One region of the Bradyrhizobium sp. HKCCYLRH3099 genome, then DNA from elsewhere that is predicted to be linked to it. Evidence: predicted binding sites of a transcription regulator. Region 1 holds the regulator's gene; each other region holds the start of a gene.
What was found. Region 1 encodes LexA, which represses DNA repair genes until DNA is damaged. Its sites were predicted from a motif close to TGTTCNNNNTGTGTTCNG; they were not measured.
Positions count from the first base shown of each region.

Region 2: a site for LexA is predicted at 3,803-3,820, ahead of recA (recombinase RecA). Genes of this name have one in related genera too.
Region 3: a site for LexA is predicted at 2,792-2,809, ahead of ACQR1Y_RS11255 (single-stranded DNA-binding protein). Genes of this name have one in related genera too.
Region 4: a site for LexA is predicted at 1,512-1,529, ahead of ACQR1Y_RS25600 (PA0069 family radical SAM protein). Genes of this name have one in related genera too.

Region 1 covers NZ_JBNPTW010000030.1:2,193-7,448, reverse strand. The annotation lists gene ACQR1Y_RS34020 (ComEC/Rec2 family competence protein) at 1-1,052, shown strand, start outside; gene ACQR1Y_RS34015 (hypothetical protein) at 1,613-2,050, opposite strand; gene lexA (transcriptional repressor LexA) at 2,332-3,033, opposite strand; gene ACQR1Y_RS34005 (molybdopterin molybdotransferase MoeA) at 3,241-4,452, opposite strand; gene ACQR1Y_RS34000 (alpha/beta fold hydrolase) at 4,571-5,256, opposite strand, start outside.
Region 2 covers NZ_JBNPTW010000027.1:82,689-87,944, reverse strand. The annotation lists gene gcvP (aminomethyl-transferring glycine dehydrogenase) at 1-1,271, shown strand, start outside; gene ACQR1Y_RS33200 (DUF1835 domain-containing protein) at 1,250-2,323, opposite strand; gene recA (recombinase RecA) at 2,617-3,711, opposite strand; gene ACQR1Y_RS33190 (ADP-ribosylation/crystallin J1) at 4,170-4,523, shown strand.
Region 3 covers NZ_JBNPTW010000004.1:111,369-116,624, reverse strand. The annotation lists gene gyrA (DNA gyrase subunit A) at 1-1,926, opposite strand, end outside; gene ACQR1Y_RS11255 (single-stranded DNA-binding protein) at 2,136-2,630, opposite strand; gene ACQR1Y_RS11250 (outer membrane protein) at 3,104-3,862, shown strand; gene ACQR1Y_RS11245 (outer membrane protein) at 4,056-4,811, shown strand; gene ACQR1Y_RS11240 (outer membrane protein) at 5,063-5,256, shown strand, end outside.
Region 4 covers NZ_JBNPTW010000016.1:40,307-45,562, forward strand. The annotation lists gene ACQR1Y_RS25595 (ribonuclease HII) at 1-221, opposite strand, end outside; gene ACQR1Y_RS25600 (PA0069 family radical SAM protein) at 308-1,501, opposite strand; gene ACQR1Y_RS25605 (phosphoketolase family protein) at 1,693-4,110, shown strand; gene ACQR1Y_RS25610 (glycosyl transferase) at 4,288-4,860, shown strand; gene ACQR1Y_RS25615 (bifunctional helix-turn-helix transcriptional regulator/GNAT family N-acetyltransferase) at 4,926-5,256, shown strand, end outside.

The DNA.
Region 1 (5,256 bases):
CGGCGACGCTCGGCCTCGTCGCGCTGGTGCAGTTCGGGCTGCCGAAACTGTTTGCCACGCCGGACAGTTCGACGACGCAGCGCATCGCGCTGTGGGGCGGCCGCGAGTTGTCGATGCTGCTGCTGGCCTCGCTGCTCGCGGGGCTTGCGACGACGCCCTATGCCGCCTTTCACTTCCATCGCATCACGCCCTACGGCGTGCTCGCCAATCTCGCGGCGATGCCGGTGGTGTCGGTACTGGTGATGCCGGCCGGCCTGCTAGGCCTGCTGGCGGCGCCGTTCGGCCTCGACGGCGTCTGCTGGACGGTGATGGGCTGGGGCATCGACTGGATGATCGCGGTGACCCGATGGGTCGCCGCATTACCCGGCGCCGTCGGGCGCATCCAGGCGTTCGGCATCGGGCCGCTGATCGCAGCCAGCCTGGGACTCGTGCTGATCGGCCTCTTGCGCACGCCGCTGCGCTGGTCGGGCGCGGTGCTGCTGGCGGCGGCCGCGGCCTGGGCCGTCGTGACGCCGCAGCCGGACATTCTCGTCTCCGGCGATGGGCGTGCCGTGGCCGTCCGCGGCCGCGATGGACGCCTGCATGTGATGCGCAGCGGCAAGGACGTGTTCGTCACCAAGGAATGGCTCGCGGCCGACGCCGACGCGCGGCTGCCTGCCGAGTCGTCACTCAGTGACGGCGTGTCCTGTGACGAACAAGGCTGCGTGGTCGCCATGGCCGACGGCCGCATCGTCGCGCTGACCTTGCGCGCGGACGCCCTCGCCGACGATTGCGCCCGCGCTGCGCTGGTGGTGACGGCGCGCTCCGCCCCAAAATCCTGCCAGGCCGCTGTGATCGACCGTCCGCGCCTGCAGCAGCAGGGCGCCTTGATGCTCGTGCAGAGCGGCAAGGGGTTCGCCGTTACGCCGGCGCGTGCCGACGGCACCGGCCGGCCGTGGTGGCCGGCGCCGGCCGAGGCCAGCGAGTTCGAGGCTAGACTGACGCCGCGCGCGTCACCGTCGCGCGCGCAGGACGCGACGCCGCCGGAGATGGAGCAGGGTGGTGAGGATTAGGCTGGCGCCCACGCCACCGCTGCAGCGGCCCAATCCCTGTCCTGGAGGCGAGCACCAGGACAGCCAGAGCATGAAGTCGATCGAGCCCATCATGCTCTCATTGACGATTGGGACAAAGTTTCGCCGGCTGCTCTGCGCGACAGTCGTCGACTGCCTATGATGACGCTGGCAAGGCACCGCGACATCGGTCTCAACCTCCCCTGCAGGGGGAGGGTCGATCGCGCGCGAAGCGGGCGAGCGGGGTGGGGTGAAGCCGCGGGCGCTGGTGCAAGTGGAGAGATCACCCCACCCCGGCTCATACGCGCTATGCGCCTATGAGCCGACCCTCCCCCTCCAGGGGAGGGTGAACGAGCGCAGGGCCGCCAGATGCGATTCTGTAGAAGCACATCATGGCCAGTGCGGTCTTTAGGATAGGCCATTCCACGATTCACAGACGCCAACGCCACCGCAATCGTCAGAGCTGGCTGAGAGCCGTCCGACGGTTGCAGTGTCGCGTGCGATCCGGAACGACGAATGCGGATGCGATCCGCTCGTCGCGTGACCTAGCTGATGCCGGCCGGTCAGGTGATGCTGATGCGGCGGATGGGCGTCGGCTGCTGTGCCGGCGCGTCTTCCGCGATGTCACGACGCTCGCCGGGCTGCTTGCTGACCGGCAATTGCAGCACGGTGACGCGCTGGCCTTCGCAGAGCTGAGTCACCAGCACGTGGCGTCCATCCGCGAACTCGATCGCGTCGTGATGGCGGTCGGGAATGTGCTTCTCGATGGTGTTGAACTTGGCGACCCGCTCGCGGATCGTGCGGGTCCACAGCCAGCGGCTGTCGTAGCGGACGTCCTCGGCAAAGGCGAGCTCGGTGCCGGGCAGCATGCAGACCGCGACGGTCGGCTCGCTTTCCAAGGCGAAGCCGCGGGTCGCGGTGCCGCGGAACGTCGTCGAGATCAGCGTCTCGCCGACTTTGGCGGGACGGGAGGCAACGGCATGGAGGCTGTAGTCACACATCGGATCGCTCCTCGTTCAGAGATAGCTGACCCACGCTCCCCCCGGACAGGCGCAGGCCTCTATCAGAGTGGACATCGGGAGCAATGTTAGCGCGCGCTTCGCGGCAATTCTGCGCTGATCTGCAGTGCGCGCGGGCGCTGCCGATCACAAGCGTTTGAGTGTGCCGCGCTGCACATCATGATGTGCATTCTCAACTGACTCATAAATAGGCGACCGCGAGTCCGGGCGGCTCACACCGCCGATCTGCTGGGCAGATCCGGCGGCCTCGCAGAAGCCGGGACTCAGTACTTCCGGTACAGCCCGACCAGCTTGCCCTGGATCTTCACCCGGTTGGGCGGCAGGATGCGCACCTCATACGCCGTGTTGGCCGGCTCCAGGGCGATCGACGCGCCGCGGCGGCGGAAGCGCTTCAACGTCGCTTCCTCGTCGTCGATCAGCGCCACGACGATGTCGCCGGTGTCAGCGGACTCGTTGCGCTGGATCAGCGCCATGTCGCCGTCGAGGATGCCGGCGTCGACCATCGAATCGCCGCGGACTTCGAGCGCGTAGTGCTCGCCATTGCCGAGCATGTCGGCCGGCACGCTGATGGTGTGGCTGCGCGTCTGCAGCGCCTCGATCGGCGTACCCGCGGCAATCCGGCCCATCACCGGCACCGCGACGGGACGCTCGCCATCGTCGAGCGCCGGCGTCGAGGTGCGCACCTTGCCGAGATTGCCCTCGATCACCGACGGCGTGAATCCGCCGCGCCGGTTGTTGGCGGCCTGCGAGAGCTCGGGCAGCTTGATCACCTCGATCGCGCGGGCGCGATTGGGCAGCCGGCGGATGAAGCCGCGCTCTTCGAGAGCTGTAATCAGCCGATGGATGCCGGACTTGGAGCGCAGGTCGAGCGCATCCTTCATCTCGTCGAAGGACGGCGGCACGCCGGCTTCCTTGAGCCGTTCGTTGATGAACCGCAGAAGTTCGTACTGTTTGCGCGTCAGCATCTCGACCTGGTCCCCGGTTGGTTGTCGTCCGAAGTTCTCAAGAGCTCTTGCGTCCCAGAGCCCAACTGGACGACTGTCATTCACGTCACCCGCAACATACTAAAAACAAATCATGAACGGACACTATCTGTTCGATGTGTGTTCTGCAATCCTAAAAATATGATGAATGGACCGAGCTTTACCGGAGGAAGCCCACCCACCGACGCCTCACCTGGGCAGGCGCAGGATCTCGCAAGGGCTGCCTGCGGGAGCCTTCGGCGCGAAGGCCGGACGGATCACCAGCGCCTGCGAAAGCGCGAGATTCCCGAGCAGAGACGAATCCTGCTGGTTCACCGGCGTGGCGATCAGCGTGCCGTCGGGGCGCTCTTCCAACTGCGCGCGCAGATAGTCCTCGCGTGAGTCGTTCGGCCCGAGTTCGCGGCCGAGCAGGGCGGTCTCGCGCGGCGGCGCGACCTCCTCGCGCCCGAGCAGGGCACGAATCAGCGGCACCAGGAACAGGATGGCGCAGACATAGGACGACACCGGGTTGCCCGGCAGGCCGATCACCCTCATGCCGCCGAGCCGGCCGTGCATCATCGGCTTGCCCGGCCGCATCGCGATCTTCCAGAACGCCATCTCGACGCCCTCGGCCTCCAGGGCCTGCTTGACCAGATCATGGTCGCCGACCGAGGCGCCGCCGGTGGTGATCAAGATATTTGCGCCGGACTCGCGTGCCCGGCGGATGCCGGCCACGGTGGCCTCCATCGTGTCGACGGCGATGCCGAGATCAATCGGCTCGGCACCCTCGCTACGCACCAGCGCCCGCAGCGCATAGCCGTTGGAGTAGACGATCTGGCCGGGACCGGGCTCGGAGCCCGGCATCACCAGTTCGTCGCCGGTCGCGAGCAGCGCCACCTTGGGCCGCCGCCGCACCGGCAGCGCCGGATGATTCATGCTGGCCGCCAGCGACAGGTCGCGGTCGCTGAGCCGGCGTCCGGCCTTCAGCAGCACCATGCCCTGGTGGAAGTCGACGCCCGCGGGGCGGATGTGCCGGCCCTTGATGGCCGCCTCGTTGAGGACGACATGGCCGCCCTCCGCGGTCGTATCCTCCTGGATGACGACCGCATCGGCGCCCTCCGGCACGACGCCGCCGGTGAAGATGCGCGCCGCCTCGCCAGGGCCGACCACGCGATCGAACGGCCGCCCGGCCGCGACCTCGCCGATCACCTTGAGCTTGGCGCCCGGCCTGTCGGCATCGGCCGCCCGCAGCGCGTAGCCGTCCATCGCCGACATCGCCTCCGGCGGCTGCGTCCGCAGTGCCGCCAGGTCGCGCGCCAGGATGCGGTGGAATGCCTCGTCCAGCCCGACCATCTCCTCAGTCAGCGGCTCGGCGCCGGCAAGCACCGCGGACAACGCATCGGACACCGGCATCAAGGCCATCAGAGTTCCTTTGGAAGGCGGACGAGTCGAGGGAGTCGCGTTCTAACCGAACGCGCAGGGCGGGGCCAAGGGGCCAATCCGACCGGTGCCTTGGGGAGCAGCCTCGCGCGGGGCGCTCTCACAATGTGGCGAGAAACCTCGTGATCAGTCCGGTGACCTCCGCGGGCTGTTCGAGGCTCGGCAGATGCGCAACACCGGTGATCCCGTGACCGGCCGCGTTCGGCATCGTCGCAGCAAGCAATCGGCTTCGCTCCTTGATATGAGGAAAGTCGAGGTCGCCCCAGATCACGAGCGCCGGCGCGGTGATCTCGCCGAGGCGCGGGAAGGCAGGTGTCACGTCGAGACTTGCGCCCACCGGCGCTGCGCGCAGCGCGGCGGCGTTCTTCTGCAGAAACATGTCGCGCAACTCGCCCGATACGCGCCCATCAGGTGCGAGCGGACCGTCGAGCCAGAGATGCGCCTTGAGCATGCTGACGCGGTCCCAATCGCGTGCCGCCTCTGCTGCGGCGACATCGCGCAGCAGCGCCGTGATGGCCGGTGGGTAGACCGGCTCTGGCGCTCCGCTGATCGATGGCGCGATCAGAACGAGGGCACGTGTCCGCGACGGCTGCGCCAGCGCGAAGTCGAGCGCGATCTTTCCGCCTTGCGAACAGGCGACAAGCGTCGCCTGCCGGCCCGGCGCGAGCGCATCGATCACCGCGAGCAAGTCGGCAACCGGTGAATGGTCTTCGATCTCTGCCACCGTCTCTCCGAAGCCGCGGCGATCGTAGGCGATCGCCGTGTGGGTGGCTGCGATGTCGTCGA
Region 2 (5,256 bases), on a different contig from region 1:
AGGCGGCCGGCTATCACGCGATGTTCGCCGACCTCCAGGACTGGCTGTGCCGGATCTCCGGCTATGACGCGGTGTCGCTGCAGCCGAACTCCGGCGCGCAGGGCGAATATGCCGGACTGCTGGCCATCCGCGGCTACCACGCCGCGCGCGGCGACAGCCATCGCACGATCTGCCTGATCCCCTCCTCCGCCCACGGCACCAATCCGGCGTCGGCGCACATGGTCGGGATGGAAGTGGTCGTGGTCGGCTGCGACACCGGCGGCAATGTCGACCTCGCCGATCTCAAGGCCAAGGCGGAGGCGCACAGCGCCAAGCTCGCGGCGATCATGATCACCTATCCCTCGACGCACGGCGTGTTCGAGGAGCACATCCGCGACATCTGCGACATCGTCCATGCGCATGGCGGACAGGTCTATCTCGATGGCGCCAATCTCAACGCCCAGGTCGGCCTCGCCCGTCCTGGCGACTACGGTGCCGATGTCAGCCATTTCAATTTGCACAAGACGTTCTGCATCCCGCATGGCGGCGGCGGCCCGGGCATGGGCCCGATCGGCGTCAAGGCGCATCTGGCGCCGTTCCTGCCGGTTCATCCGACCACGGATGGCGCAAGCGCGCATCCGGTCGGCCCGGTCTCGGCGGCGCCCTACGGCTCGGCCTCGATCCTGACCATCTCCTACATCTACATGCTGCTGATGGGCGGCGACGGCCTGACGCGCGCCACCGAGATCGCGATCCTCAACGCCAACTACGTCGCGGCCCGGCTCGATCAGCACTTCCCGGTGCTCTACCGCAACGAGCGTGGCCGCGTCGCGCATGAGTGCATCATTGATCCGCGCCCGCTCAAGCAGACCAGCGGCGTCACCGTCGACGACATCGCCAAGCGGCTGATCGACTACGGCTTCCACGCGCCGACGATGAGCTTCCCGGTCGCCGGCACCTTGATGATCGAGCCGACCGAGTCGGAGTCCAAGGCCGAGCTGGACAGGTTCTGCGACGCCATGATCGCGATCCGCAAGGAGATCGCCGCGGTCGAACAGGGCCGTTTCAAGATCGAGGCCTCGCCGCTGCGCCACGCGCCGCACACGGTGCACGACATCGCCGACGACGATTGGAACCGCGCCTATCGCCGCAGCGAAGGCTGCTTCCCGGAAGGCACCTCGCGCACCGACAAATACTGGTGCCCGGTCGGCCGCGTCGACAACGTCTATGGCGACCGGAATCTGGTGTGCTCCTGCCCGCCCGTCGGCGACTACGCGGAGGCAGCGGAGTAAGCGGCCTCGCAATCGCGCCAATGGACCACCTGCCACGGCTCGCGACAGTCGATGACGTGAGGCGTGTCAGGGTCCGGCGCGATCAGCACGCCGTGCCAGCGCCAGAGATTGGCGTTGGTCAATTCGGTGCCGCCCCACCAGCGCCGGATTGGATTGTGGACCGTAAAATCGTCCTCGCCGGCCAGGATGGCCTTGCCGAGCGGCGTCAGCGAAAGCGTGCTCGCCTTGTAGCGGTCGAGACGTTCACGACCGTGGTGCATCTCGATCGAGAATGGCCATTCGGCGAGGCCTGATATGACGGGCACCGGCGCCAGCGCCAGGCCGTCGAGCAAAGCACCCGCTTCCCAATAATCGAAGACGCGGCGTTGAAAGCGCTCCCGAAAGGGCGGAAGCACATCGAGCGGGTGCTCATAGCCCGCGGACAGCAATTCGAGGATTCGCAATTCCGAGGCTCCGAGGCCGCTCGTGTCGCCAGGAAGCTCATCGAGCAACTCCAGCACGCAGCGCCGAAGCTGCGGCAGCGCGCTGAGATCCTGCTTCAACAGGTCGAACCAAGCCTGCGGCGTCGGAGCTCGAAACGCCCGCCATGCGCGATGACCAAGCTCGAGATGCTCACGCGACACCGCGATGCCCATCGTCTGCTCGGCGATTTGCCAGGCGGGCGCATGAAGGGGGGTGTCGACATGCCGCAACACGATCTTGGTCGCGATCTCCGCGTGATGGCGGAGATAGTCCAACAACCAGATCAGGACCAACTGGTCGTTCGGTCGGGTGTCCATCCAGAGCTCGATACGATCGCAACGATCGACGATCTCGAGCAGACCCTTGCCGCGCACGCCGGCGGCCATCAGTTCGCGACGCGAGGCGAAATCCAACCAATGCGCCGCCTTCTGTCGCGGCGGGCGCGCGCCGAGAAAATTCGACAGCTCCGTATCGCACGGCAAAGGCCCCCACACGAAACGATGGAAAATCGGCACCACGAGATCGGCAAAGCCTCCTCTCCGCAGCGCACCGGCGCCGGGGTCATCGGCCGTGAGAATGAGGCTCGTCATCCGCTTGGCTCCGTCATCGCGCGATCGGCGCACGGCGCAGTCTGGCCGCCTGCAATCGGTCTAACCAAAAGTCGACGTCAGGCTCCTCGCGCCCTATCGGCCTCCCCGGTCCGGCGGCCGGCACACGCGCTTTCACCTGCTTGAACCCAGGAGGAAAGGACATCCATCAAGGCATGCGCGCTACGTCGATTGCCTCCGCCGGAGCCAGGCCAATCCACCAGAGCGCGAGATTGGGAAGCGTCGGGCGCCGGAACGTCGTCAAATCGACGTCTGCGGCGCCCGCGATGCTCGCTCTACTCCTCCGCCGGCTCCTCACCGTCGCCGTCGGCATCGCGCTCGGCGTTGCCGGCCAGGATCTGCTCGGCGATCAGACCGGAGTTCTGGCGGATCGCAGCCTCGATCTTCGCGGTCATATCGGGGTTGGCCTTGAGGAAGGTCTTCGAGTTCTCACGCCCCTGCCCGAGCCGCTGGCTGTCATAGGAGAACCAGGCGCCGGATTTCTCGACGATGCCGGCCTTGACGCCGAGATCGAGGATCTCGCCCATCTTCGACACGCCCTCGCCATACATGATGTCGAACTCGACCTGTTTGAACGGCGGCGCCAACTTATTCTTGACGACCTTGACGCGTGTAGAGTTTCCGATCACCTCGTCGCGCTCCTTGATCGCGCCGATGCGGCGGATGTCGAGGCGTACCGAGGCATAGAATTTCAGCGCATTGCCGCCGGTCGTGGTTTCGGGCGAGCCGTACATCACACCAATCTTCATGCGGATCTGGTTGATGAAGATCACCATCGTGTTGGACTTGTTGATCGAGGCCGTCAGCTTGCGCAGCGCCTGACTCATCAGGCGCGCCTGCAGGCCAGGTAGCGACTCGCCCATCTCGCCCTCGAGCTCGGCCTTCGGCACCAGCGCCGCCACGGAGTCGACGACCAGCACGTCGACCGCCCCCGACCGCACCAGGGTGTCGCAGATCTCCAGGGCCTGCTCGCCCGTATCCGGCTGCGAGATCAGCAGCTCGTCGATATTCACGCCCAGCTTGCGCGCATAGACCGGATCGAGCGCATGCTCGGCGTCGATGAAGGCGCAGATGCCGCCCTTCTTCTGCGCCTCCGCCACCGTGTGCAGCGCCAGCGTCGTCTTGCCCGAGGATTCCGGCCCGTAGATCTCGACGATACGTCCCTTCGGCAGGCCGCCGATGCCGAGCGCGATATCGAGCCCGAGGGAGCCGGTCGAGACCGTCTCGACATCCATCGAGCGGTCGTTCTTGCCCAGCTTCATCACCGAGCCCTTGCCGAACTGGCGTTCGATCTGGGACAGCGCAGCAGAGAGCGCCTTACTCTTATCCATGGAAGAACCTTCGACGATACGCAGGGCGGTGGCGGACATTGGCGCTCCTTATGGCGGGGATTCGCGGGATGGACAAACGGTTAACGAGGCCGGCCAGCAATCTTGAGATGAATGTACCCGATCTGTTCTTTGTTCGCAATATGTTCTTTCGCGCGTTTGCAGCCGTTCACAGCTTCCGCCAGAGGCAGCCCACATTGCCGCAGGAAAAAGTGGCTCAGCTCAAGAGCCGAGCCATGCGCAGCAAACGCGCCGCCAGGCAGCCATCCGGCACGCAGCGAGCTCACGATCGGGCACCAGCCTAGCCACGCGCGAACCGGCAGAGCACGCGCCAAGGAGGCCCTGACCACAACCAGACCGTGTTCCGGCACGCGGGAGCTGGACTGCGACAACACGCGCCTTGATGATGAGTTTGGAGATGGCGCCAGACACTTGCGCCGCCTGCCAGGTTCTGCCCTATCGTGGGGCATCTGCTCGCTCCTCGGACAGCTTCGAGCCGCATGACCATCTCCCCCGACACCATCACGCTGTGGCGCCCTGTCGGCCCCAAGGAACTTGCCTTGATCGAGGCGTCGGGCATGCGCGCGTTTCCGCCGCGGCTGCCGGAGCAACCCATCTTCTATCCGGTACTGACCGAGGACTACGCGGTGAAGATCGCGCGTGACTGGAACGTGCCCGCCAGCGGCAGCGGCCATGTTGTACGCTTCGACGTGCTGCGGGAGTTCATCGATCGCTATCCGGTGCAGCAGGCCGGTGGACGCGATCATCTCGAGTATTGGATTCCGAGCGAGGAGCTCGATGACTTCAACGCAGCCATCGTCGGCGCCATCACGCTCGTCAGAACATTTCCCTGAAACTATCAACTTCCTACACGCGTGCGCAGATCGCACATCCGTGGTTCTCCTGAGGGGAACGAAGTTCCATCGCCTCTTCTGCTTTTGTTCGGCTCATCTCGCAGGCAAACGCACGTCCAGAATGCAATTGACGGCGTGCACGGCGGCCGAAGCGCTTATGTGCGATGAGTTCCCATCGTCGTCGCCGCTGCAACTCCGCGGGCCTGCGACATCAAGACGGCGAGGACGTCCGCCGCTCGCACGTTCCCGAAGATGCCGCATGCGGCGCTCGTCTTATGTAGGTGATCGACCTCACTGATCCCTTGGTGCTCCCGAGATATTCAAGCAACCACCATTGTCATAAACTTGGGGTTGCGTTATAGCGTTCAGGTTGTCGGATCGTCGGAGCAAATTTTCACCAGCCCCGAATTTGTTTGTTCGTTTCGATAATGGTCGGAGCACATCCATCGGCGATGTGCTGCGGACCTGCCGCCTGCAACATCATTCCTTTGCAGGCGCCGTCACCGTAGGCGCAGGCCCTGAAACCATCAGCGCTGAAAGAAAGCCCCGGACGATGTCCGGGGCTTTTGACGTGATGCTCTGTGTCCCAAGAACATCTTGTCCGCAGCGACTGCGGCGCGCGCATGTCGATGCGACGAGCACACGACGCTGAGCGAGCGGCGATACAACCCTTGATTTGCCGCAAGGCGGGCAACCAGGTCGCGCGCTAAGATGAGCTGTCATTGCCGAACTG
Region 3 (5,256 bases), on a different contig from region 1:
TTCATCCTCCGGCAGCGGCATGATCGTGGTGATGCGCTCGCCCTGCTCGAGCGGCAGGATGTTGATCAGCGCCTTGCCGCGGCCGTTGGGGGCTGCGATCGGCAGCCGCCAGACCTTCTCCTTGTAGACCTGGCCGCGCGACGAGAAGAACAGCACCGGCGTATGCGTGGAGGCCACGAACAGCCGGCTGACGAAATCCTCCTCGCGGGTCTGCATGCCCGTGCGGCCCTTGCCGCCGCGGCGCTGCGCACGATAGGCCGACAGCGGCACGCGCTTGGTGTAGCCGGCGTGCGACACGGTCACGACCATGTCCTCGCGCTGGATCAGGTCCTCGTCCTCCATCTCGCCTTCCTGCTCGGCGATGACGGTGCGGCGCGGGGTGGCAAACTCGGCCTTGATCGCCGACAGCTCGGTCTTGACGATGTCCTGGACGCGGGCGCGCGAGCGCAGGATGTCCAGATAGTCGGCGATCTCCAGCGCGAGCTTGTCGAGCTCGTCGGAGATCTCCTCGCGGCCGAGCGCGGTGAGGCGCTGCAGGCGCAGATCGAGAATGGCCTTGGCCTGCTCGAGCGACAGCCGCGCGGTGCCGTCCGGATTGATGCGGTGGCGCGGATCGTCGATCAGGGTGATCATTGCCGCCACGTCCTGCGCCGGCCAGTCGCGCGACATCAGGGTTTCGCGCGCGGTGTTGGGATCGGGCGAGGTTCTGATAACGCGGATGATCTCGTCGATATTGGCGACCGCAATGGCGAGGCCGACCAGGATGTGGGCGCGGTCGCGCGCCTTGTTGAGCAGGAACTTGGTCCGCCGCGTCACCACCTGTTCGCGGAACGCCACGAACACGGTCAGCAGATCCTTGAGGTTCATCGTCTGCGGACGACCACCATCGAGCGCCACCATGTTGGCGCCGAAATTGGTCTGCAGCGGCGTGAACTTGTAGAGCTGGTTCAGCACCACGTCCGGCACGGCGTCGCGCTTGAGCTCGACGACGACGCGGAAGCCGTCGCGGTCGGATTCGTCGCGCAGGTCCGAGATGCCCTCGATCTTCTTCTCGCGCACCAGCTCGGCGATGCGCTCGACCATCGAGGCCTTGTTGACCTGGTACGGGATCTCCGTGATCAGGATCGCCTCGCGATCCTTGCGGATGGTGTCGATCGTCACCTTGCCGCGCATCACGATCGAGCCGCGGCCGGTGTGATAGGCTGAGCGGATGCCGGCCCGGCCGAGGATGATGCCGCCGGTCGGGAAGTCCGGTCCGGGGATGATCTGGTTGAGCTCGTCGATCGACAGCGCCGGATTGTCGGTCAGCGCGATGCAGGCGTCGATGACCTCGCCGAGATTGTGCGGCGGGATGTTGGTCGCCATGCCCACGGCGATGCCGCCGGCGCCGTTGACGAGCAGGTTCGGAAACTTCGCCGGCAGCACCGACGGCTCGCGTTCCGAATTGTCGTAGTTCGGCTGGAAGTCGACGGTGTCCTTGTCGAGATCGTCGAGCAGCGACTGCGCGATCTTGGTCAGGCGCGATTCCGTGTAGCGCATCGCCGCCGGCATGTCGCCGTCGACCGAGCCGAAATTGCCCTGACCGTCGATCAGCGGCACGCGCATCGAGAAGTCCTGCGCCATGCGCACCAGCGCGTCATAGACCGACTGGTCGCCGTGCGGATGGTATTTACCGATGACGTCGCCGACGGTGCGCGCCGACTTGCGGTACGGCTTGTTCCACTCGAAGCCGTTCTCGTACATGCCGTAGAGGATGCGCCGGTGCACGGGCTTCAGGCCGTCGCGCGCATCGGGCAGCGCCCGCGCTACGATCACGCTCATCGCGTAATCGAGGTAGGAGCGCTTCATCTCATCGAGGATGGAGACGGGACGAATGTCGGAAGGTCCGCCCGGCTCGCCGGGCTTCTCATCTTCTTTATCGGACAAAGGGGATACCGGTCGGTTTTGACACGCGAAAATCGCTTGGAATCATATAGCGCATCGCGTCGCGGCAGGCCACCCCTCCACGTTCCCGCGCGAAGGTTTTTATAGCCGCATTTCCAGCGACTTAACGAGATCTTACGTTGCGGTCGACGGTGGCCGCGGGCGTCGCGCGCGGCCCGGCCGGAGCCGGGTTTCCCGCGCGCGTTTTCACCTCAGAACGGAATGTCGTCGTCCATGTCGCTGTTGCGGCTGGCGGCTGCCATCGGGCGGCGCGGCGCAGGCGCGGAGGATGGGCTGCTCATGCCGAAATCACCGCCGCCCGTGTCGTCGGCGAAGTTGCCCCCGCCTCCGCCGCCACGGCCACCGAGCATCGTCAAGGTCGAGTTGAAGCCCTGCAGCACCACCTCGGTCGAGTACTTCTCGACGCCGCTCTGGTCGGTCCATTTGCGGGTCTGCAGCGCGCCCTCGATGTACACCGTGGAGCCCTTCTTGAGATACTGCTCGGCGACCTTGCAGAGACCTTCGTTGAAGATCACCACCCGGTGCCACTCGGTCTTTTCCTTGCGCTCGCCGGTGTTCTTGTCGCGCCACGTCTCCGACGTCGCGATGCTCAGATTGGCGATCGGCCGCCCATCCTGCGTCCGCCGGATCTCGGGGTCCTTGCCCAGATTTCCGACCAGAATCACCTTGTTCACACTACCCGCCATCACACTCTCCCGCGGTTTTCAGATCACCGGGCCGGCTGTGGCCCACCGGCCTCTCGGCCCACGGTGGCTCACCCCTTCCTCTCGCGGCGGACCCTATACGGTTGCCGCGCCGGCCACCTGCCTTCTCGTCGCTTATCCACATATAGCAGGCCAGCGCCGATTGTTCCAGTTTTGTTCGCGCGACTGTGTATGCAACCATGCGTGGAGTTCCATGGAACCCGATGGAACCGGACGGCCGAGAAATGGAACCCTGAAAAGTTCCCGTGAATGGTCAAAAATTCTTTAACTTACATAAACTTAGATCGCCTCACTTCCTCCCCTCCTGTGGCTTTTGGGAGACGGTATTGGGGGTTGAATCGCGTATATTTTCGGATGGATTGAGGCCGCATCCGCGGTCGCACCCACTCACAGAATGTGCGCCTCCGGGGACCCTGTGGAGACGCCAAAGCGGGAGACTTGGGATGAACCTTGGGATGAAACGAATTTTTCTTGGAGCAGTCAGCTTGATGGTGTTGGGGTCGCTGACCCCCGCGAGCGCCGCTGATCTCGCCGCCCGCCCCTACACGAAGGCGCCGATGGCCGCGCCCGCGCCGCTCCCGACCTGGACCGGCTTCTATCTCGGTGTGCAGGGCGGCGGCGGCTGGGGCCGCAGCGACGAGACCTACTTCGGTGGACCGAACGTCGTCGGCTTCACCCCGACGCAGCGTTACGACTTCAACGGCGGCTTCGTCGGCGGCGTGGTCGGCTACAATTGGCAGGTCGACAACATCGTGTTCGGCCTCGAAGGCGACTACCACTGGGCCGACATCAACGGCCGTTCGGCCGAGATCAACGCCGGCTTCGGCGATTCCTACTTCACGCACCTGCGCGGCTTCGGCGACATCAAGGGCCGTCTCGGCTGGGCTGCAGGCCCCGCTTTGCTCTTCGTCAGCGGCGGTGCCTCGGTCGGAGACTTCCAGCATCGCTACGACCGTGGCCTGCTCGGACCGGCGTTCGGCGGCTCCGTCAACGATTGGCGTTGGGGTTGGACCGTCGGCGCTGGCGCCGAGTACATGTTCGCGGCGAACTGGTCGGCCAAGGTCGAGTACAATTACATCGACTTCGGCCGCAGCACGCTGCAGTACAACAACCCGCCGGTCGCCGCCAACCGCTCGGAGTGGAACGACACCATCCACACCGTCAAGGCTGGCATCTCCTATCACTTCGGCGGCCCGGCCCTGTCGCGCTACTGATCGCAACCTGAACTTGAATTTGTCGAAAGGCCGGCCTCGCGCCGGCCTTTTTTTGTGTGCTGGTCCCGACACTTGCTAGCCGGCTGTGTCGTTTGGGTGACGGCTTTTTCCGGTCAGAGGGGCTATCAAGGCGTCGCGGGTGGGCGTTGGTGAGAGCGTGCGTGCGGGCGTCGGACTAGGTTTGGGGAATGCGATGAGAAGTCTGTTGCTGGGGGCGACAACTTCGCTGGCGCTGGGGCTTGCGCCGGCCATCGCTGCCGACTTGCCCGCGCGCACCTTCACCAAGGCGCCTGCGATGATCGCTGCGATCTATGATTGGAGCGGCTTCTACGTCGGCCTCAATGCCGGCGGCGGCTTCGCCCGCACCTGCTGGACCAACAACGTCACCTTCGGCGGCGTGGCCGCCACCAACGCGGAGGGTTGCCACGACGCGACCGGAGCATTGGCCGGTGGCCAGATCGGCTATCGCTGGCAGGCAGGCGGCTGGGTGTTCGGGGTCGAGGCCCAGGGCAATTGGGCCAACCTCAAGGGCAGCAATGTCAGCCAGCTCGCCCCGGCCGTGACCAACCAGACCAAGATCAACGGCATCGGCGTGTTCACCGGCCAGATCGGCTACACCTGGAACAACGTGCTCTGGTACGTGAAGGGCGGCGCCGCGGTCGCGGGTGAGAAGTACAACGGCCTGGGCACCGCCACCGGTGCGCTGATCGACCAGTCCAGCGCCACGCGCTGGGGCGCGGCCGTCGGCACCGGCGTCGAGGTCGGCTTCGCCAAGAACTGGTCGGTGGCTGCCGAATACGAGCACCTGTTCATGGGCAACCGCACCCTCGGCTTCTCGGGAGTCCCCGGCGGCGCGCCGAGCCGGACCGACCAGGTCGGCCAGGACGTCGACATGGCCACGGTGCGCGTCAACTATCGCTGGGGCGGCCCGGTCGTCTCCAAGCACTGAGCGCCTGAGTACACAGCCTATTGACAAGCCGGGAGACCCGTCTCTGGCGGGCACGGCGGTTGCCGTCGGCGCGAGGGCATGAAGACATTTTTAATCAACTTTTAAGCATCTGCGTCAGATCCGTGGCGCCAACGCCCGCGGTCACAACTTTTAGAAAACAGTCTTCCCTACAACCAGCCCCAGGCCACGTCCGCGTGGATCCGGATCGGAGGGATCCGGCGCAAGGGATGATTTGGACTGGGGAGAGACACATGCAAAAGACGACCTTGATCTTGACCGCCAGCGCTGTCGCGCTTGGCGTGGCACACGCCTCGGCTGCCGACTTCGCGGCCCGCACCTACAACAAGGCCCCGCCGCCGGCCTATGTGACGCCGCTGCCGAGCTGGGCCGGCTTCTATCTCGGCATCAATGGCGGCGCCGATTGGAGCCGCAACTGCTGGACCCT
Region 4 (5,256 bases), on a different contig from region 1:
GCCTCGTCGCAGCCGGCGACCGGCCAGATGCCCTGCTTCAACAGCGCCCGCTCGCGCCGAAAGCTCGGCGGCGCCACCGCGATGACGCCCTTACCGAGCTTGCCGCCAGCGCTCGCCGCGCCTGTCTTGGCCGTGGCCTTCGCAGCGACGCTCTTCTTCGCAGCACCGGCCGCGTTCGCCCTGCCCGGCTTGTTCGCTTGGTCCCGAATCATGCGCCGCATCGTGCGGAACGGTCCAACGCAGCGCAACCGCAGCGGACCTCAATTCCCCGCTATTCCCATACGCGGGGTTCCCAATTGAGGTCGCCTCAGAACAGACTCAACTGCTGCCCGCCGCCCTTCGGCCGCACGAAATGATCCGTGGTCAGCTTGGTCCGCCGCTTGTTCAGGCCGAGCTTCTCGCACGCGATCTCGAAGCGGCGTCCGATCATCCAGGCCATCGGTCCCGTGCCCTTCATGCGCGTGCCCCATTGCGAGTCGTAGTCGCGGCCGCCGCGCATGTCGCGGATCAAGGTGAACACATGGCGATAGCGGTCCGGATAGTGCTCCAGCAGCCATTCGCGGAACAGGTCGCGCACCTCCAGCGGCAGCCGCAACAGAACATAGGCCGCTTCCTTGACGCCGGCATGAGCAGCGGCATCGAGGATGCGCTCGATCTCGCTGTCGTTGAGCGCCGGGATCACCGGCGCCACCATCACCGTGGTCGGGATGCCCGCCTTCGACAGCGCCTGCAAGGCCTCCAGCCGCTTCGACGGCGTCGAGGCCCGCGGCTCCATGGTGCGGGCCAGCTTCGGATCCAGCGTGGTCACTGATATCGCGACCTTTGCCAGATTCTTCTTGGCCATCCGCGCCAGAATGTCGGCATCACGCATCACCAGCGCCGACTTGGTGACGATTCCGACTGGATGGCCAACCTTTTCCAGCACCTCGAGGATGCCGCGCATGATCTTCCGCTCGCGCTCGATCGGCTGATACGGATCAGTGTTGGTGCCGATCGCGATCATCCGCGGCTCATAGCCGCTGGCGGCAAGCTCCTTCTCCAGCAGCGCCGGCGCGTCGGGCTTCACGAACAGCTTGGATTCGAAATCCAGCCCCGGCGACAGGCCGAGAAAGGCGTGGGTCGGGCGCGCGAAGCAGTAGACGCAGCCATGCTCGCAGCCGCGATACGGATTGATCGATCGGTCGAAGCCGATGTCAGGAGAATCGTTGCGCGTGATGACCTTGCGCGAGGTGTCGGTCGCGACCGTGGTCTTGAACGGCGGCAAGTCCTCGAGGCTCTGCCAACCATCGTCGAAGACAACACGCGCCTCCGCCTCGTAGCGGCCGCTCGCATTGGATTGGGCACCCCGGCCGCGGCGCCGGCCCCGTTCGATGGCGACCGCGAGTTCGGGAAAGTCCTTGTCAGGACCAGTCGTATCAGGACCAGACGAAGGCGCGCCCACCGGCTCGGAGGGCACCGGGACCGGCGGGCGCTTGAGGGCATGTGAAGATGCTCGGCTCATGGCCAAGACATAGCACAAAAAGAGAACATAACAAGATCAAAATTGAACAAGCTCGGAGGATCGGTTCTGAGCCTGCGCAAGGCCAGCCATCACATTCCCGTTCTATGCTGCGGCCGCGTTGGAACGGGACGGTGCGGCGTTACTCTCCTGTACTCTCCCGCAGGCGCGAAACGGACGGCAAGCGAGGTCCCATGCAGCTCAGTTCTCCCCAACCGACCCTTCCCGCTGACGATCTCGACCTGCTCGACCGCTATTGGCGGGCAGCCAACTATCTCTCGGTCGGCCAGATCTATCTGCTCGACAATCCGCTGCTGCGCGAGCCGCTGAAGCCGGAGCACATCAAACCGCGCCTGCTCGGCCATTGGGGCACCACGCCGGGTTTGAACTTCATCTACGCCCATCTCAACCGCGCCATCGTCGCCCAGGATCTCGACGTCCTCTATGTCTGCGGTCCCGGCCATGGCGGTCCCGGCATGGTCGCCAACACCTATCTCGAAGGCAGCTACAGCGAGATCTACCCCGATATCGGCCGTGACGCGGACGGCTTGCGAAAGCTGTTCCGGCAGTTCTCCTTTCCCGGCGGCATCCCGAGCCACGCGGCGCCGGAGACGCCGGGCTCGATCCACGAAGGCGGCGAACTCGGCTACGCGCTGGTTCACGCCTACGGCGCGGCGTTCGACAATCCCGATCTGATCGTCGCCTGCGTGATCGGCGATGGCGAGGCCGAGACCGGCCCGCTGGCGGCGTCCTGGCACTCGAACAAGTTTCTGAACCCGGCGCACGATGGCGCCGTGCTGCCGATCCTGCATCTCAACGGCTACAAGATCGCCAATCCCACCGTGCTCGGCCGCTTGGGCGATGCCGAGCTCAAATCCCTGTTCGAAGGCTATGGCTACGCGCCGTTGTTTGTCGAAGGCGACGAGCCCAAGGCGATGCACCGGCAGATGGCCGACGCGCTCGACGTCGCCCTCGCCAGCATCCGCTCGATCCAGCAGAACGCGCGCCAGCCGGATGCGGCGATCCAGCGGCCGCGCTGGCCGATGATCGTGCTGCGCAGCCCGAAGGGCTGGACCGGGCCTAGGGAAGTCGACGGCCTCAAGGTCGAGGGCTTCTGGCGCGCGCATCAGGTGCCGATCGCAAATCCGCGCGGCAAGCCGGAGCACCTCGCGCTGCTCGAAGCGTGGATGAGGAGCTACCAGCCGGAGACGCTGTTCGATACGAACGGCCGTCTCGTGCCGGAGTTGCAGGCTCTCGCGCCAAAGGGGACGCGGCGCATGGGCGCCAATCCGCATGCGAATGGCGGCTTGCTCAAGCGCGAGCTGAAGCTGCCGGATTATCGGGCCTTCGCGGTCGAGGTCACCTCACCCGGCGAGACCATCACCGAAGCCACGCGCGAACTCGGCAAGTTTCTGCGCGAGCTCGTGAGGCTGAACGCGGACACAAGGAACTTCCGCATCATGGGCCCGGACGAGACCGCCTCGAACCGGCTCGACGCGGTGTTCGACGTCACCGAGCGCGTCTGGATGGAAGGCATCGAGCCCTATGACGTCCATCTCGCCCATGACGGCCGGGTCATGGAGGTGTTGAGCGAACATCTCTGCCAGGGCTGGCTGGAGGGCTATCTGCTCACCGGCCGTCACGGCCTGTTCTCCTGCTACGAGGCCTTCATCCACATCGTGGATTCGATGTTCAACCAGCACGCCAAATGGCTGAAGGTCTCGCGCGAGCTGCCGTGGCGGCGTCCGATCGCGTCCCTGAACTATCTGCTGACGTCGCATGTCTGGCGGCAGGACCATAACGGGTTCAGCCACCAGGATCCCGGCTTCGTCGATCTCGTCGCCAACAAGAAGGCAGACATCGTCCGCATCTACTTTCCGCCGGACGCCAATACGCTGCTGTGGATCGCCGACCACTGCCTGCGGACCTATGACCGCATCAACGTCATCGTCGCCGGCAAGCAGCCCGCGCCGCAATTCCTGTCGATGCGGGAGGCCGCGGTTCATTGCGACGCCGGCATCGGCATCTGGTCATGGGCCGGCACCGAGCCGGCCGGCGAGGAGCCCGACGTGGTCATGGCCTGCGCGGGCGACGTCCCGACGCTGGAGACGCTCGCCGCCGTCGACCTGCTGCGCCAGGAGCTGCCGGGCCTCAAGATCCGCGTCGTCAACGTCGTCGACCTGATGACCCTGCAGCCACGGTCCGAGCATCCGCACGGCCTCAGCGATCGCGATTTCGACAGCCTGTTCACGACCGACAGGCCTGTCATCTTCGCCTATCACGGCTATCCCTATCTGATCCATCGGCTGACCTACAGCCGCACCAACCATGCCGGCATGCATGTGCGCGGCTTCATCGAGGAAGGCACCACGACGACGCCGTTCGACATGGTCGTCCTCAACGAGCTCGACCGTTTCCATCTCGCCATCGAAGCGATCGAACGGGTGCCTGGGCTCAGCGTCGCGGCGGCGCATGTGAAGCAGAAATTCCGCGACGCGCTGATCGAACATGCCCGCTACATCCGGGCGCATGGCGAGGACATGCCGGAGATCCGCGACTGGGTGTGGCCAAACAGCGCCGGTGGAACGACGCCGGCGCAGCCGGGCGACTGAACCAGCCGAGCGCGCATGTCTGCGCCAAGGCATCTTGAAATAGCACCCGCCGTGCATTGCCCGAACGGATCGCCGCGTGCCCGCTGCTGCAAAATTCCGCAGTGCAGCGGGCTGATTTGATTGTGACAAGATGCTAACAACCAGACCGGAGGCGCTGCAAACGAAGATGCCAGGTTCATGCTGAGCGTGATCATCCCGACCGAGGGCGTCGAGCAGACCGCCGTGGCCACCCTGTCCGCGCTGGTGCCGGGGGCCGCGGCCGGAGTCGTCACCGAGGTCCTGCTGGTCGACCGCTCCGCCGATTCCAGCGTGATGGAGCGCGTCGCCGACGTCGCCGGCTGCCACTTCATGAAGTTCGAGGGGTCTCATGCCGCCGCGCTCGCCGCCGGCGCCGCCAAGGCCCGCGCGCCCTGGCTGATGTTCCTTCCCGCGGGCGCCGTGCTCGATCCCGGCTGGATCGACGAGACCATGCAGTTCATCCAGAGCGTCGGGGCGGGCGGCCGGCCGCTCGCCGGCGTCTTCCGCTATGCTCGCTCACCCTACGCCCCTGTCAGCCTGCGCGACCGGCTGCGGGCGGTGAGCCGCGCTCTCTTCGGTCCGCTCGGCGACCAGGGCCTGCTGATCGCCAGGGACCACTACCGCCAGGTCGGCGGCTACAGGCCGGAGGCCAGGCGCCCCGAGACGCGGCTGCTGCGCCAGCTCGGCCGCTCCTCCCGCACCATGCTGCGCAGCCGGATCGTCATGATCTGAGCGCCGTCTCGATACTTGCCAAAGTCAACCATATGTTTGACAATGGCAAGCATTGGAGACGAGCCATGATTCCAGCGCCATCCGACACCCAGGTCACCGCCGTTCGCGCCTTCAACCGCTTCTACACCCAGAAACTCGGCGCGCTCGATCAGCACCTGCTCGACAGCCCGTTCTCGCTGGCCGAGGCCCGCGTGCTCTACGAGCTCGCCCATCGCGAGGCGGTGTCGGCCAAGGAGATCGGGACCTATCTCGGCCTGGATGCGGGGTATCTGAGCCGCATCTTGCAGAGTTTCGACGAAAAGGGCCTGATCACCCGGACGCCGCTGCCATCCGATCGCAGGCAGCAGCAGCTCGCACTCACCGCGAAGGGACTGCAGGCCTTTGCCAGGCTCGACC